Regions from separate parts of the Pseudomonas huanghezhanensis genome, predicted to be linked through region 1. Evidence: predicted binding sites of a transcription regulator. Region 1 holds the regulator's gene; each other region holds the start of a gene.

Region 1 (4,296 bases):
TCACCAACTGGGTGACGCGCTTGATCACCTGACCAGTGAGATCCTGGTAATCCTGGGCCAGCAAAATGTCGTTGAGGTGGCCGGCGACTTCATGGGTCTCCGTCTCGCTGCGCGTCAGGAAAACATCGACACGTCGCGCCAGATCACGAAATTCATCGGCACTGATCTCGCGACGCATGAAGCGCCCCCAGTCGACGCTCAATGCTTTTGCGTCAGCCGTGAGTCCGTGCATCAGCGGGGTGCTTTGCTCGACCAGATCCATCGTGCGGTTGGCAGCGTTCTCAGTCAGCCTGACCACGTAACCAAGACGTTCGGTGGCATCAGTGATCTGCGAGACTTCCTCGGCTTGCGGCATGTGCGGGTCAATCTGGAAATTGACGATTGCACTGTGCAGCTCGCGCGTCAGCTTGCCGACTTCCTGATACAGGCCTCGGTCGCGGGTCTGGTTAAGCTCATGGATAAGTTGCACGGCTTCGCCGAATTTGCCTTTTTCAAGGCTCTCGACCAGCTCCTGTGCGTGTTTCTTCAGGGTCGACTCAAAGTCACCCATTGACGAATCTTTGGAATCCATAGCGCCCTCGCAGCGAACATCAGCTATTGACGCGCTCGAATATCTTCTCGATTTTTTCTTTCAGAACTTGCGCCGTGAAAGGCTTGACCACATATCCGTTAACGCCTGCCTGAGCAGCTTCGATGATCTGCTCACGCTTGGCTTCAGCGGTGACCATCAATACCGGCAGACTGCGCAGACGCTCATCGGCACGCACCTGACGCAACAAGTCGATACCGGACATGCCAGGCATGTTCCAGTCAGTGACCAGAAAGTCAAAGGAGCCGCTTTGCAGCATGGGCAATGCGGTCATGCCGTCATCCGCTTCGGCCGTGTTGGTGAACCCAAGGTCACGCAACAGGTTTTTTATGATCCGCCGCATCGTTGAGAAGTCATCAACGATGAGGATTTTCATGTTCTTGTCCAATTCGACCTCCAAGCAGTCTTTAACGCGTCCAGCACCTGGACGCGCGTTCAATCAAAACCGGCACAGTTCCTTGACCGGGCTGTACGAAACGACGACGGGCTTGGCAAATCAACAGACGTGAAGTACGGCGCGACGCACGCGATATGCGCCTGTGCTGACCGGCTCCAGCCTTGTCTCTCTTGTTTCCCACGAACGCTCTGCACAGCCGGCTTTACAGGCAACACGGACCCAAAAAGGTCCGCCGCGTTGCCTGTCAACGCGCTCGCCACTCTCCCAAACGCCCTCGCAAACGAGCTGCGCACTGGCTATGTAACTGACTGACACGCGATTCGCTGACCCCCAGGACCTCACCGATTTCCTTGAGGTTCAGCTCTTCGTCGTAGTACAGCGCCAACACCAGCCGTTCACGCTCTGGCAGGTTGGCAATGGCATCGGCCAACGCGCTCTGGAAACGCTCGTCTTCCAGATCACGCGACGGCTCGAGCGACTGGCTTGCGCCGTCCTCGTGCAGCCCTTCATGTTCGCCGTCCTGCAGGAGGTCGTCGAAACTGAACAATCGGCTGCCCAAGGTATCGTTCAAAATCCCGTAATAATCATCGAGACTCAATTGGAGTTCGGCCGCAACCTCGTGATCTTTAGCATCACGACCTGTTTTTGCTTCAATTGCCCGAATCGCGTCACTGACCATGCGCGTATTGCGATGCACCGAACGCGGCGCCCAGTCACCTTTGCGCACTTCGTCGAGCATCGCGCCGCGGATACGAATCCCGGCGTAGGTCTCAAAACTCGCGCCTTTGGTGGAGTCGTACTTGGTCGAGACTTCGAGCAGACCGATCATGCCGGCCTGGATCAGATCTTCGACCTGCACGCTGGCTGGCAGACGCGCCAGCAAGTGGTAGGCGATCCGCTTGACCAGAGGCGCGTAGCGCTCGATCAGCTCGTATTGGGAATCACGGGATGATTTGCTGTACATGCGATACCCACTTGCTGTCATGACACAGGCCCCGCGCTGGTTTGATGCACCAGACGTTCGACGAAAAATTCCAGATGCCCGCGCGGATTGGCCGGCAACGGCCAGGTGTCCACCTTCTGCGCAATGGCTTTGAACGCCAGTGAGCATTTGGAGCGCGGGAACGCCTCATACACCGCACGCTGCTTCTGCACAGCCTTGCGTACGCACTCGTCGTAAGGCACGGCGCCGACGTACTGCAAAGCAACGTCGAGGAAGCGGTCCGTGACCTTGGTCAGCTTGGCGAACAGGTTGCGGCCTTCCTGCGGGCTTTGCGCCATGTTGGCCAGCACGCGGAAACGGTTCATGCCGTGGTCGCGGTTGAGCAATTTGATCAGCGCGTAGGCATCGGTGATCGAAGTCGGCTCGTCACACACTACCAGCAATACTTCCTGGGCTGCGCGTACGAAGCTGACCACCGACTCGCCAATCCCGGCAGCGGTGTCGATCACCAGCACGTCGAGGTTGTCGCCGATGTCGCTGAAAGCCTGAATCAAGCCGGCGTGTTGCGCAGGCGTCAGGTGAACCATGCTCTGCGTGCCCGACGCCGCCGGTACGATGCGGATGCCGCCCGGGCCTTGCAGCAGGACGTCACGCAGCTCGCACCGGCCTTCGATGACATCGGCCAGGGTGCGTTTAGGGGTAAGACCCAGTAGAACGTCAACGTTGGCCAGACCCAGATCGGCGTCCATCAACATGACGCGGCGACCAAGCTCGGCCAGTGCCAGTGAGAGGTTCACCGACACGTTCGTCTTGCCTACGCCGCCTTTACCACCGGTCACTGCGATAACCTGTACGGGATGCATGCTGCCCATGTTAATTGTTTACCTTGTCTTGCTTAGACCTAAGCCACATGTCGGGCTGCACGTTCGTTGTTTGAACAATGCCTGGCAGACCATCTAGGTGGGTGTATTCCAGTGTCATATTCTTCACCTAACCCACACGCTTGCCTGGGTTGTGATAAAGATCCGCAAACATATCAGCCATTGCTTCCTCGCTCGGCTCCTCCTGCATCTGCACGCTGACCGCTCGACTCACCAACTGGTGCCGGCGCGGCAAATGCAGATCATCCGGTATCCGTGGACCATCGGTGAGATAGGCCACAGGCAACTCGTGACTGATCGCCAGGCTCAACACCTCTCCGAGGCTGGCGGTTTCGTCGAGCTTGGTCAGGATGCACCCGGACAGGCCGCAACGCTTGTAACTGTGATACGCCGCCGTCAGCACCTGCTTCTGGCTGGTGGTGGCGAGTACCAGATAATTGCGCGACTTGATGCCACGCCCTGCAAGGCTTTCGAGCTGCATGCGCAGTGCTGGATCGCTGGCTTGCAGGCCTGCGGTGTCGATCAGCACCACGCGTTTGCGCAGCAGCGGCTCCAGCGCCTGAGCCAGTGACTGGCCCGGATCGACGTGGGTTACCGGAACATTCAAGATGCGTCCCAGAGTCTTGAGTTGCTCCTGGGCGCCGATACGAAAACTGTCCATGCTCACCAGCGCGATGTTCTGCGAGCCGTATTTGAGTACGTAGCGGGCCGCGAGCTTGGCCAGCGTGGTGGTCTTGCCCATGCCGGCAGGACCGACCATGGCAATCACACCGCCCTCTTCCAGAGGCTCTATCTCGGGGGTCGCGATCATACGGGCCAGATGCGCCAGAAGCATGCGCCAGGCGTGCTGCTGATCGTCGGTGTTGGGCACCATCGCCAGCAGGTCGCGAGACAACGGGCCGGACAGACCGACGCGTTGCAGGCGACGCCACAGATTGGCCTGCGACGGGCGACTGCCTTGCAGCTGATTCCATGCCAGTGAGCCCAGCTGTACTTCCAGCAACTCGCGCAGGCCATTCAATTCAGAACGCATCGATTCATAGGCGCGCTGACCGACCGCAGGCTCGCTCACGGCAGCGCGCTCTGCACGCTCAGCGGCGATGGCCGCGTGTACCGAAGGGCGGAACGGCTCGTCCAGCGTAGGCTCGATGTGTTTGTCGTCAGCGCTCAGCGGCAAGCCGGCGAACAGTTGGCGATTAACCGAAGCGTCCACTTCGCCACCGCCGCCCAGCTCAGCTTGAGCCGACACGATGCGCGACTGTGTCTTACGCAGTTCGTCTTCAAGTTCGATGTTCGGCACGCGCGGCGCCAGGGCCGACAGCTTGTAATCCAGCGCGGCAGTCAGTTCCACGCCACCTGCAATCCGCCGGTTACCGATGATGGCCGCCTCGGCGCCCAATTCATCACGAACCAGTTTCATGGCTTGTCGCATATCGGCGGCGAAAAAACGCTTAACTTGCATGACTCACTACCTCAGCCGTTCGGC
Region 2 (4,296 bases), 1.3 Mb from region 1:
AGGTTGCCGTCGACTGAACGGGCGACCTGCGCCTGCTGCTCCGATGCGGTAGCAATCATCAGGTTCATTTCGTTGATTTCATTGATTGCTTTCGCGATCAGGGTCAGCGCGGCACCTGCTTCATGAGCGATGCTGAGGGTGCCATCGGCCTGCTCACAACTTTCACTCATGGCCTTGGTGGCCTGAGCAGTGCCCTTGAGTATATCGCCGATCATTTGTTCGATTTCCTGAGTCGAGGTCTGGGTGCGATGTGCCAGAGCCCTGACTTCATCGGCCACTACAGCAAAACCGCGTCCCTGCTCACCCGCCCGTGCAGCTTCGATTGCCGCATTTAATGCCAGGAGATTGGTTTGTTCGGCAATCGTGCGAATGACTTCCAACACCTTGCTAATGTCCTTGGATTGAACTGCCAGACGCTCTACATCGACACTGGTGTTCTGCACCGTCTTGCTTAGTTTCTCGATGGCGCTGACCGTGCTCGTTACCCGCGCCGCTCCTGTACGTGCTGATTGATCAGAGGCTTTAGCCGCATCCGACGCGCTAGCAGCGTTACGCGCCACTTCATCGACCGCAGCGGTCATTTGATTGACTGCGGTGGCTGCCTGATCGATTTCATTATTCTGGCGAAGTAAACCTTTACTGGACTCTTCGGTGACCGCATTCATTTCCTCGGCAGCGGACGCCAGTTGAGTGGAGGAATCCCCAATCAGCTTGATAGTATCGCGCAAATTGTTTTGCATGATTTGGGTAGAGCGCATCAGGTCGGAAAATTCGTCTTTGCCTGTAACGTTAATCACGCTGCGCAGATCACCTTTAGCGATTGTTTCGTTGATAAGCAACATGTCGCGCAAGGGTGTAACGATACTGTTGGTAAACAGTACGGCCAGAATCACAGTCGCCAGCAATGCAGCTGTGATTATAAAAACAATAAACGTCAAACCACTTTGATACGAATCCTCAGATTCTTTTCCGGAGATTGCCGCCTCATCAATGTTCAGTTGAACAAGTCCGCTCACGGCTTCGTCAAGAACAGGTGTAACAGGAGTCACATTGGAGCCTAGATAAGCCAGCGCTTTAGTCGGCTCGTTTCGCCGCATAAGTGAGCTCACTTCGTCAAATGCAACCAGCATGTTTTCAGTGTTGTCAGACATGACCTTGAACAATTGCACTTCTTTTGGATTCGCATCTTCGCCTGAAACAAAAGGGCCATAGAGCTTGATTTGCTTTTTTAATTCCTCGCCAAGCGCGGCTATCGTACTGATCGACGTGGCAATGTCTTGCGAATCGGTCTTGAACAGCAGTCGGCGGACTTCCAGCCTCAGGCGCAGCATCGCGGAATTAATTCGGTCGGCAACCACCACGCTGGCGAATGCATCGTCTTGAAGAGCTCTGGCAGTCTCGCGGACTTCCCCCATTTTCCAAACGGAAATACCACCCAGGGCAACCAATAACAAGGCGATAAACATAAAGCTGAGTGCTGCGCGTACTGATACTTTAAGGTTTCTCATCGCAACAAATTCCTGGCGTTGATCGATTTTTTGCTCGCTTAGGAATTGTCGGCAAACTAAAGCAAAGCTTGAGTGAAGTAGCCCCCCACCCACGGCGTTCTGCCGAACCCAAACTACTTGGGTTTCACTGTCCAGAGCTGATCCACCTTCGTGGTATCGCTCTGCCTCATGAAGTCGTGGCGCATTGAGCATTTCGGGTTGTTGGGAACGCTACCTGAGCGCAGCGAGCCCCGCCCCCATCGACCGTTGATCTCGTCCAGCACGCCCATGACCTTGCCCGATGCGCCTGGTTGCAATACCGCGACAAGGTCATCGGTGGACTCTCCTGGCTGACAGATCCATCAGGAGACCGGCGTGCCGGAGCTCCATCAGGATTCACGACCTCAAAGCATTCGTTGGGTAGTTGCCTTCGCGCCATGGGTGTCACCGAAGAGGACCGCAAGACTCAATTCGGCCAAAAGAACGGCAGCATTGCTACCGTGGGTGCAGGAATACTTACGGGATTGCTGGTCATGGCAATCGCTAATACCATTGGACGTTGAGGTTACCGTTACACCTGCATACAGGATGGATTGCCATAGTAGCGGCTACTGGGTGCTTCGCTTGGTATCCGTTGCACGGTATCTTCGCAATGAGCACAGTCCCTATTTCTGTCGCGTTTGCTACGGGAATGTGCTCGGTTATTTTGTGGTAACCGGAAGCGACTTCAGACTCATCTGTTTGAGTGCTTTGAGGATGTAGTGGCGAGAACGCTGAATCAGCGAGTGGTGAAATTGAAAGATATTATCAACAGCAGGTTCGCACCTAAATCCTAACCCACGGCCTTACTCTCCAGCATTAACCCTGATGTGTTGACCTGAGGATGCCTGATGTGAAACATCTGGCGTTCTGTGTTTGGGAAGACCGTAACGCTGTCGCTAACGCCAAGCGTGGATCGCACCTTACGGTATTAATGGTGGCTAATGACCTCGTCTGATCAGATTTTGAATCGGCTAATCAGCACGCCAAATGACGTCGCCAATCTCGACAACTCTAAACTCGAGGTATTAGTTTGATGTGCCCCCGTTGCCGTTTGTACGGACAGGTCCTGAATATTGACCAGATTACGGTCAACCTCTCGTGCAACTTGAGCCTGCTCTTCAGCAGCGCTCGCGATCACCAGGTTCTTTTCGTTGATGATTGAAACGCCATCGGTGATGCGGTCAAGGGCCTGGCCGGCCTCAATGGACTGCGCCCGCGTATCGGCCGCCAACGCTTTACTTTTATTCATCGCGAGAACGGCCTCTTCAGCGCCCAAACGTACCTGTTGCATCATCGACTCGATGTCCGCCGTGGACGCTTGGGTTCTATGGGCAAGCGCACGGACCTCATCAGCTACAACTGCGAAACCCCGACCTTGCTCCCCTGCCCGTGCTGCTTCGATAGCTGCGTTCAAAGCAAGTAGATTGGTCTGCTCCGCGATGGCCCTGATTACTTCAAGCACCTTTGTAATCTCTTTAACGCGAGTTGCCAGAACTTCAACTTTGCCGGTTGAGTTCTCAATTTCGTCCGCCATTGCAGCCACAGAATTAACAGCGCTACGGACTTGATCACGCCCTTCTAAAGCATTTCGACTAGTTTGCTCAGAAGCTTCAGAAGCGCCTGTCGCATTTCGGGCAACCTCTTCGACTGCGGCGGTCATTTCATTCACTGCTGTTGCCGCTTGCTGAATCTCATCATTCTGCCGCGTCAGGCCACGTGAGCTTTCTTCCGTGACTGCATTCAGCTCTTCAGATGCCGAGGCAAGTTGGTCAGCAGCACCGCCAATCTCTCTTACTGTGACGCGAAGATTCTTCTGCATTTTATCCAATGCACTCAGCAAGGCACCGACCTCGTCACGCCCGCTGATTTCAATGCTTTTAGAAAGGTCACCATCAGCCACTTCCTCTGCGCTGCGTACCGCGATGTAAAGCGGACGCGTGATTGAGCGGGTAATGATCATTCCCAAAGCGACGGCAGCGAGGAAGGCTGTCAGTACCCCGATGCCCAATGCCCAGTAAGCACTCGCAGTAGCGACCTGTGCTGCTACTGCAGACTCACCGCTTTGGCGATAGTTGGACGCAACCACGGCTTCAAGCGCATCAACATTGGCCTTGAAAGCAGGCGAAACTCGCTCCCGGAATAGTTGGGTAGCTCCATCAAGGTCGCCCGACGCTGCCAAAGCGATAACTTTGCTCGCGCCCTGAGTATAGGCTGGCCAAGTTTTTTCGAATTGGTCCCCCGCCACACGCTCATCATCATGCAGAGGTGTTTGGCGATAGTCTTTGAATAGCCGCTCAACCTCCTTCTGATTATCAGACATTGATTGCACTGCCGCGTCAAATGCCGCCTGGTCTCCCTTAGAATACTTGATTAACAGGGCAGCATGCAGAGCTCTCGAATACGCAAAAGCCTTTCCGCGGGCATTGGCAGTGTTGTAAACAGAAACAAGGTTATTGCTAACGATTCCGTTTATTTTTTTATCGAGTGTTGTTACACCCGAATATCCTACGATCCCCACTCCCAGCGTGATGATGGCGCACGCGATAAACGCAGACATCAATCGTGTAGAAAGCTGGATGTTACGTAATATCTCCATAGAATACTCCAGGAATTTTTATTTAGCTGAGCCACAGAAGTCAGGCCTTCACTGTATCGGGAGGTGTCTCCGTTTACTTGAGGGATTTATTTTTAAAAACAGTAACTTAAATAGGCAGCTAACAATAATCACTGCAATGTAATCCCTTTGAATTGAGTTACCAATCAAATG
Region 3 (4,296 bases), 2.4 Mb from region 1:
TTGATGATGTAACCGCAAGGCCTGATAACAGCGCATGACCGACAGCCCTGTTGTTGGGTAAAGTCGCAGCCTATTCGATTACAGGGAACCGGCCATGACAGACCAAAGCCAGCAGTTTGCCAGCGACAACTATTCGGGCATCTGCCCCGAAGCCTGGACGGCGATGGAGCAAGCCAACCAAGGCCATCAGCGTGCCTACGGCGACGATCAATGGACCGCCCGCGCTGCAGATCAATTCCGTCAATTGTTCGAAACCGACTGCGAAGTGTTTTTTGCCTTCAACGGCACAGCGGCCAATTCCTTGGCCCTCTCATCACTGTGCCAGAGTTTTCACAGCGTCATCTGCTCGGAAACCGCCCACGTTGAAACCGACGAATGCGGCGCGCCAGAATTCTTCTCCAACGGCTCCAAACTGCTGACTGCCCGCAGCGATAACGGCAAGCTGACGCCGGAATCGATTCGCGAAGTGGCGCTCAAACGCGCCGATATCCACTACCCCAAACCGCGCGTCGTGACGCTGACCCAAGCCACTGAACTCGGCAGCGTGTACCAGCCCGACGAGTTGAAAGCCATCAGCGCGACGTGCAAAGAACTGGGTCTGAACCTGCACATGGACGGCGCGCGCTTTGCCAACGCCTGCGCGTATCTGGAGTGCTCACCTGCTGAGTTGACCTGGAAATCCGGTGTCGATGTGCTGTGTTTTGGCGGGACTAAAAACGGCATGGCGGTGGGTGAAGCCATCCTGTTCTTCAACCACAAGCTGGCGGAAGACTTTGACTACCGCTGCAAACAGGCAGGGCAACTGGCGTCGAAGATGCGCTTCCTGTCTGCACCGTGGGTTGGCTTGCTGGAAAACAACGCCTGGCTCAAACATGCCCGCCACGCCAACAGCTGCGCGCAACTGCTGGCTGATCTGGTGAAAGACATTCCCGGCGTGGAACTGATGTTCCCGGTGCAGGCCAACGGCGTCTTCCTGCAGTTGTCGGAAGCGTCGATTGCTGCGTTGACCGCCAGGGGCTGGAGGTTTTACACCTTCATCGGCAACGGTGGCGCACGCTTCATGTGCTCGTGGGACACCGAAGAAGCGCGCGTGCGAGAGCTAGCCGCCGATATACGCTCAGTGATGAGCGCCTAACCGGATATCCCGGACATCTGCTGACGGATCGCATCTGGGTGGGAGGGGCTTGCTAGCGATATGGGTGCATCAGTCAGCACATTATTGTCTGAACAAACTAATCGCGAGCAAGCTCCCACCCACGAGCAATGTGAGGAATTCCAGTTATCCAGTGGATTCCGGGTCAGAGCCAAGTCACCGATTCAAACCTGCCCGATGGCCTTGGAAATCACTTCAACCGTCGCGCTTACCTGTTGCTGGCAGCGCTCGAGTTCTTCAGCGTGCCGCTGCTTGAGCTCGACCTGTTTTGAGCAAAGATTCAGCGCCGCCAGCACCAGTAAACGGTCGCCAATCAATGTCGGGTAGTTGCGCTTGGTTTCGGCCAGTGCCGACTTGAGCATAATCACTGCATCAGCCAGCGCCTGCTCTTGACCTTCCGGGGCCTTGATCGAGTAGTCGTTGCCCAGAATGGACACGACGTTCACCCCTTCCTTGCTGATGATCATGCGCTCACGGCGCTGCTGCGGGTCGCGCGATCAACCAGCGCCTGAATACGCGCGGCGGTGGCGCCGTGCTTGTCTTCCTGCTCCATCAAACTCAACTGCAGGCTGTCGTTGTCATCCTTGGCTTGTGCCAACTCGGTGGCGAGCTGTGCGTTCGTGTTTTGCAGGTCCTGGTTCTGCTGTACCAAGTCACTGACAAGCTGTTCCAACTGGCTAAGGGATGCTTCCAACATTTTGATTTCTCAAGCTAATTTCAACGGGCGCGTACGATAAAGAAAACACGCTGCACACACCACAAGCATCAGGACCTGAATCACGATTATCTTGCCCGGCCAGCGTTGTTCGATCCTTCACTGACGAATACGCGTAAGGGCCCTGTTGACTGCGATTTCGCCCTCTTGTTCCTGCTGTTCGTCAGAACGATGTCGTTCGTGCGTCAGGATAATCGCCATTTCAGTCCTGCGGCAAAGGCGCGCAGCCCACTGATCAGGGCAGTCATTGGCTCAAGTGTTAGGCACCGCGACCGATAACGAGGGTAATCCTCGCTTCTCAGTTGTCCCGTCGCACGCAACGCGCGCTTCTCCTTTCAGGAATCGACATGTCCCTACGTAATATGAATATCGCCCCCCGGGCGTTCCTTGGCTTTTCCGTGATTGGGGGGCTGATGCTGATTCTGGGCATTTTCGCGCTGCTGCAAATGGGCAAGATCAATGACGCCAGCGAAGTCATCACCAATGACGCCGTGCCCGGCATCAAGAGCCTCGACAAACTGACGGAGACTAGCATCCGTATGCGTGTGCTGTCCTACCGTTTGCTGGTCAACCGCGAGCCGGATATTCAGCAGAAAACCATCGAGCTGTTCGCGTCGCGCAATAAACAGCTCAACGAAGCCCAGGCGGACTACGAAAAACTGATCTCAAGCCCTGAGCAGCAAACCTATTACAGCCAGTACAAGCAGTTGCTTGAGCAATACCGCCAGCTTGAGTCGCGGATGATTTCGCTTACGCGTGCGGGCAATCTCGATGACCTGCGCAACATGCTGAACAACGACCTGTTGAGCAACTCGGACGCGATGAACGTCGTGCTGGCCAAGCTGATCGACATAAACACCAAGCAACTGTACGACGCCAACAAGGACGCCAAGGATCAGTATTCCAGCGCCTTCACGATGGTCGTCGGGTTGCTGATCATTGCCAGCATCCTGACTGTGCTGTTTGCCTGGCTGCTAACCAACAGCATTACCCGTCCTATCGCTGCTGCGCTGCACGCCGCCGAGGAAATTTCCGAAGGCGACCTTACCCGCACGATCAAGGTCGATGGCACCGACGAGGCAGGCCGTCTACTGGGCGCCATGCACAAAATGCAGTCCAAGCTGCGTGACACCCTGCAGCGTATTTCAGGTTCGGCCACCCAGCTGGCATCGGCTGCCGAAGAGCTGAACGCAGTCACTGACGAAAACGCCCGTGGCATGTCGCAACAGAGCAACGAGATCGAACAGGCCGCAACCGCCGTCAACCAGATGACCAGCGCCGTGGAAGAAGTTGCGCGTAACGCCGTGAGCACCTCGCAAGCGTCGAAAAGCGCGACCTCATCGGCCAGCGACGGCCGTGACCTGGTACAGGAAACCGTCAGCGCCATCGAACGCATGAGCGGCGACGTGCAAAGCACTGCGCAGTTGATCGGCAATCTGGCGAACGAGTCCCGTGATATCGGCAAGGTGCTGGACGTGATTCGTGGCTTGGCGGATCAGACCAACCTGCTGGCGCTGAACGCGGCCATTGAAGCAGCCCGTGCGGGCGAAGCCGGTCGTGGGTTTGCGGTGGTGGCCGATGAAGTAAGGGCGCTGGCGCACCGCACTCAGCAATCGACCAGCGAGATCGAGCGCATGATCGGCAGCATTCAGGGCGGCACCGAACAGGCCGTGAACTCAATGCGCAGCAGCACCGAGCGCGCTGAGTCGACGCTGAGCATCGCCAAGGGCGCAGGCCTGGCGCTGGACACCATTAACACCGCGGTGGTTGAGATCAACGAGCGCAATCTGGTGATCGCAAGCGCCGCTGAGGAGCAGGCTCAAGTGGCACGGGAGGTGGATCGCAATCTGGTGAACATCCGCGATCTTTCGACCCAGTCGGCCACTGGCGCCCACCAGACCACAGCTGCCAGCAATGAGCTGTCGCGTCTGGCGGTGGATTTGAACGGGATGGTTTCGCGGTTCCGGTTGTAAGCCAGTTCTGGCTGAAACCGATAACCGTATTTTTACCCGCGACACGCGCTCACTCTGTAGGCGCGAATTCATTCGCGTGGCGTCGACCCTGACTCAACCGGGAAGACGCCTCGCCAACAAGTTGGCTCTACAGGACCGGGTGCTCAATACTCGATGCGCACGTCGCCCTTTGGCACGCTGCAGCAAGACAGGATGTAACCCTCTTCTACATCGTCATCGGTGATGCCGCCGTTGTGCTCCATCTCCACCTCCCCACTCAGCTTCATCACCTTGCATGTGCCACAGATCCCCATGCCACAGGCCTTGGGGATCATCAGGCCGAGCTTGGCGGCTGCGGCGTGCACGGTTTCGCCTGGCGCCACGCGAATGCTCTTGCCAGTGTCGGTGAATTCCACCTGGTGCAAATCAGCGACATCGATTTCTGGCGCGTCGGCGGCCTGCTCGGCGTGCTCGAC

The links. The regulator FliA, encoded in region 1, starts transcription of late flagellar genes. The targets are predictions, from matches to a motif close to CTAAAGTTTNNNNNNNNNNNGCCGNTAA.
Region 2: the regulator FliA is predicted to act here: its motif matches at 1,554-1,581, upstream of OYW20_RS14820 (methyl-accepting chemotaxis protein).
Region 3: the regulator FliA is predicted to act here: its motif matches at 2,120-2,147, upstream of OYW20_RS24115 (methyl-accepting chemotaxis protein).

What each region holds. Positions count from the first base shown of each region.
Region 1 covers NZ_CP113949.1:1,985,838-1,990,133, reverse strand. Annotated here, with positions in the region: gene OYW20_RS08880 (protein phosphatase CheZ) at 1-571, opposite strand, end outside; gene OYW20_RS08875 (chemotaxis response regulator CheY) at 591-965, opposite strand; gene fliA (RNA polymerase sigma factor FliA) at 1,231-1,971, opposite strand; gene fleN (flagellar synthesis regulator FleN) at 1,968-2,801, opposite strand; gene flhF (flagellar biosynthesis protein FlhF) at 2,920-4,272, opposite strand; gene flhA (flagellar biosynthesis protein FlhA) at 4,284-4,296, opposite strand, start outside.
Region 2 covers NZ_CP113949.1:3,319,129-3,323,424, forward strand. Annotated here, with positions in the region: gene OYW20_RS14820 (methyl-accepting chemotaxis protein) at 1-1,466, opposite strand, end outside; partial or broken gene OYW20_RS14825 (DUF4113 domain-containing protein) at 1,622-1,840, opposite strand; gene OYW20_RS26315 (methyl-accepting chemotaxis protein) at 2,485-3,348, opposite strand; partial or broken gene OYW20_RS26320 (MCP four helix bundle domain-containing protein) at 3,391-4,125, opposite strand.
Region 3 covers NZ_CP113949.1:5,328,226-5,332,521, forward strand. Annotated here, with positions in the region: gene OYW20_RS24100 (threonine aldolase family protein) at 95-1,135, shown strand; gene OYW20_RS24105 (cell division protein ZapA) at 1,318-1,620, opposite strand; gene OYW20_RS24110 (hypothetical protein) at 1,617-1,850, opposite strand; gene OYW20_RS24115 (methyl-accepting chemotaxis protein) at 2,216-3,841, shown strand; gene gbcB (glycine-betaine demethylase subunit GbcB) at 3,985-4,296, opposite strand, start outside.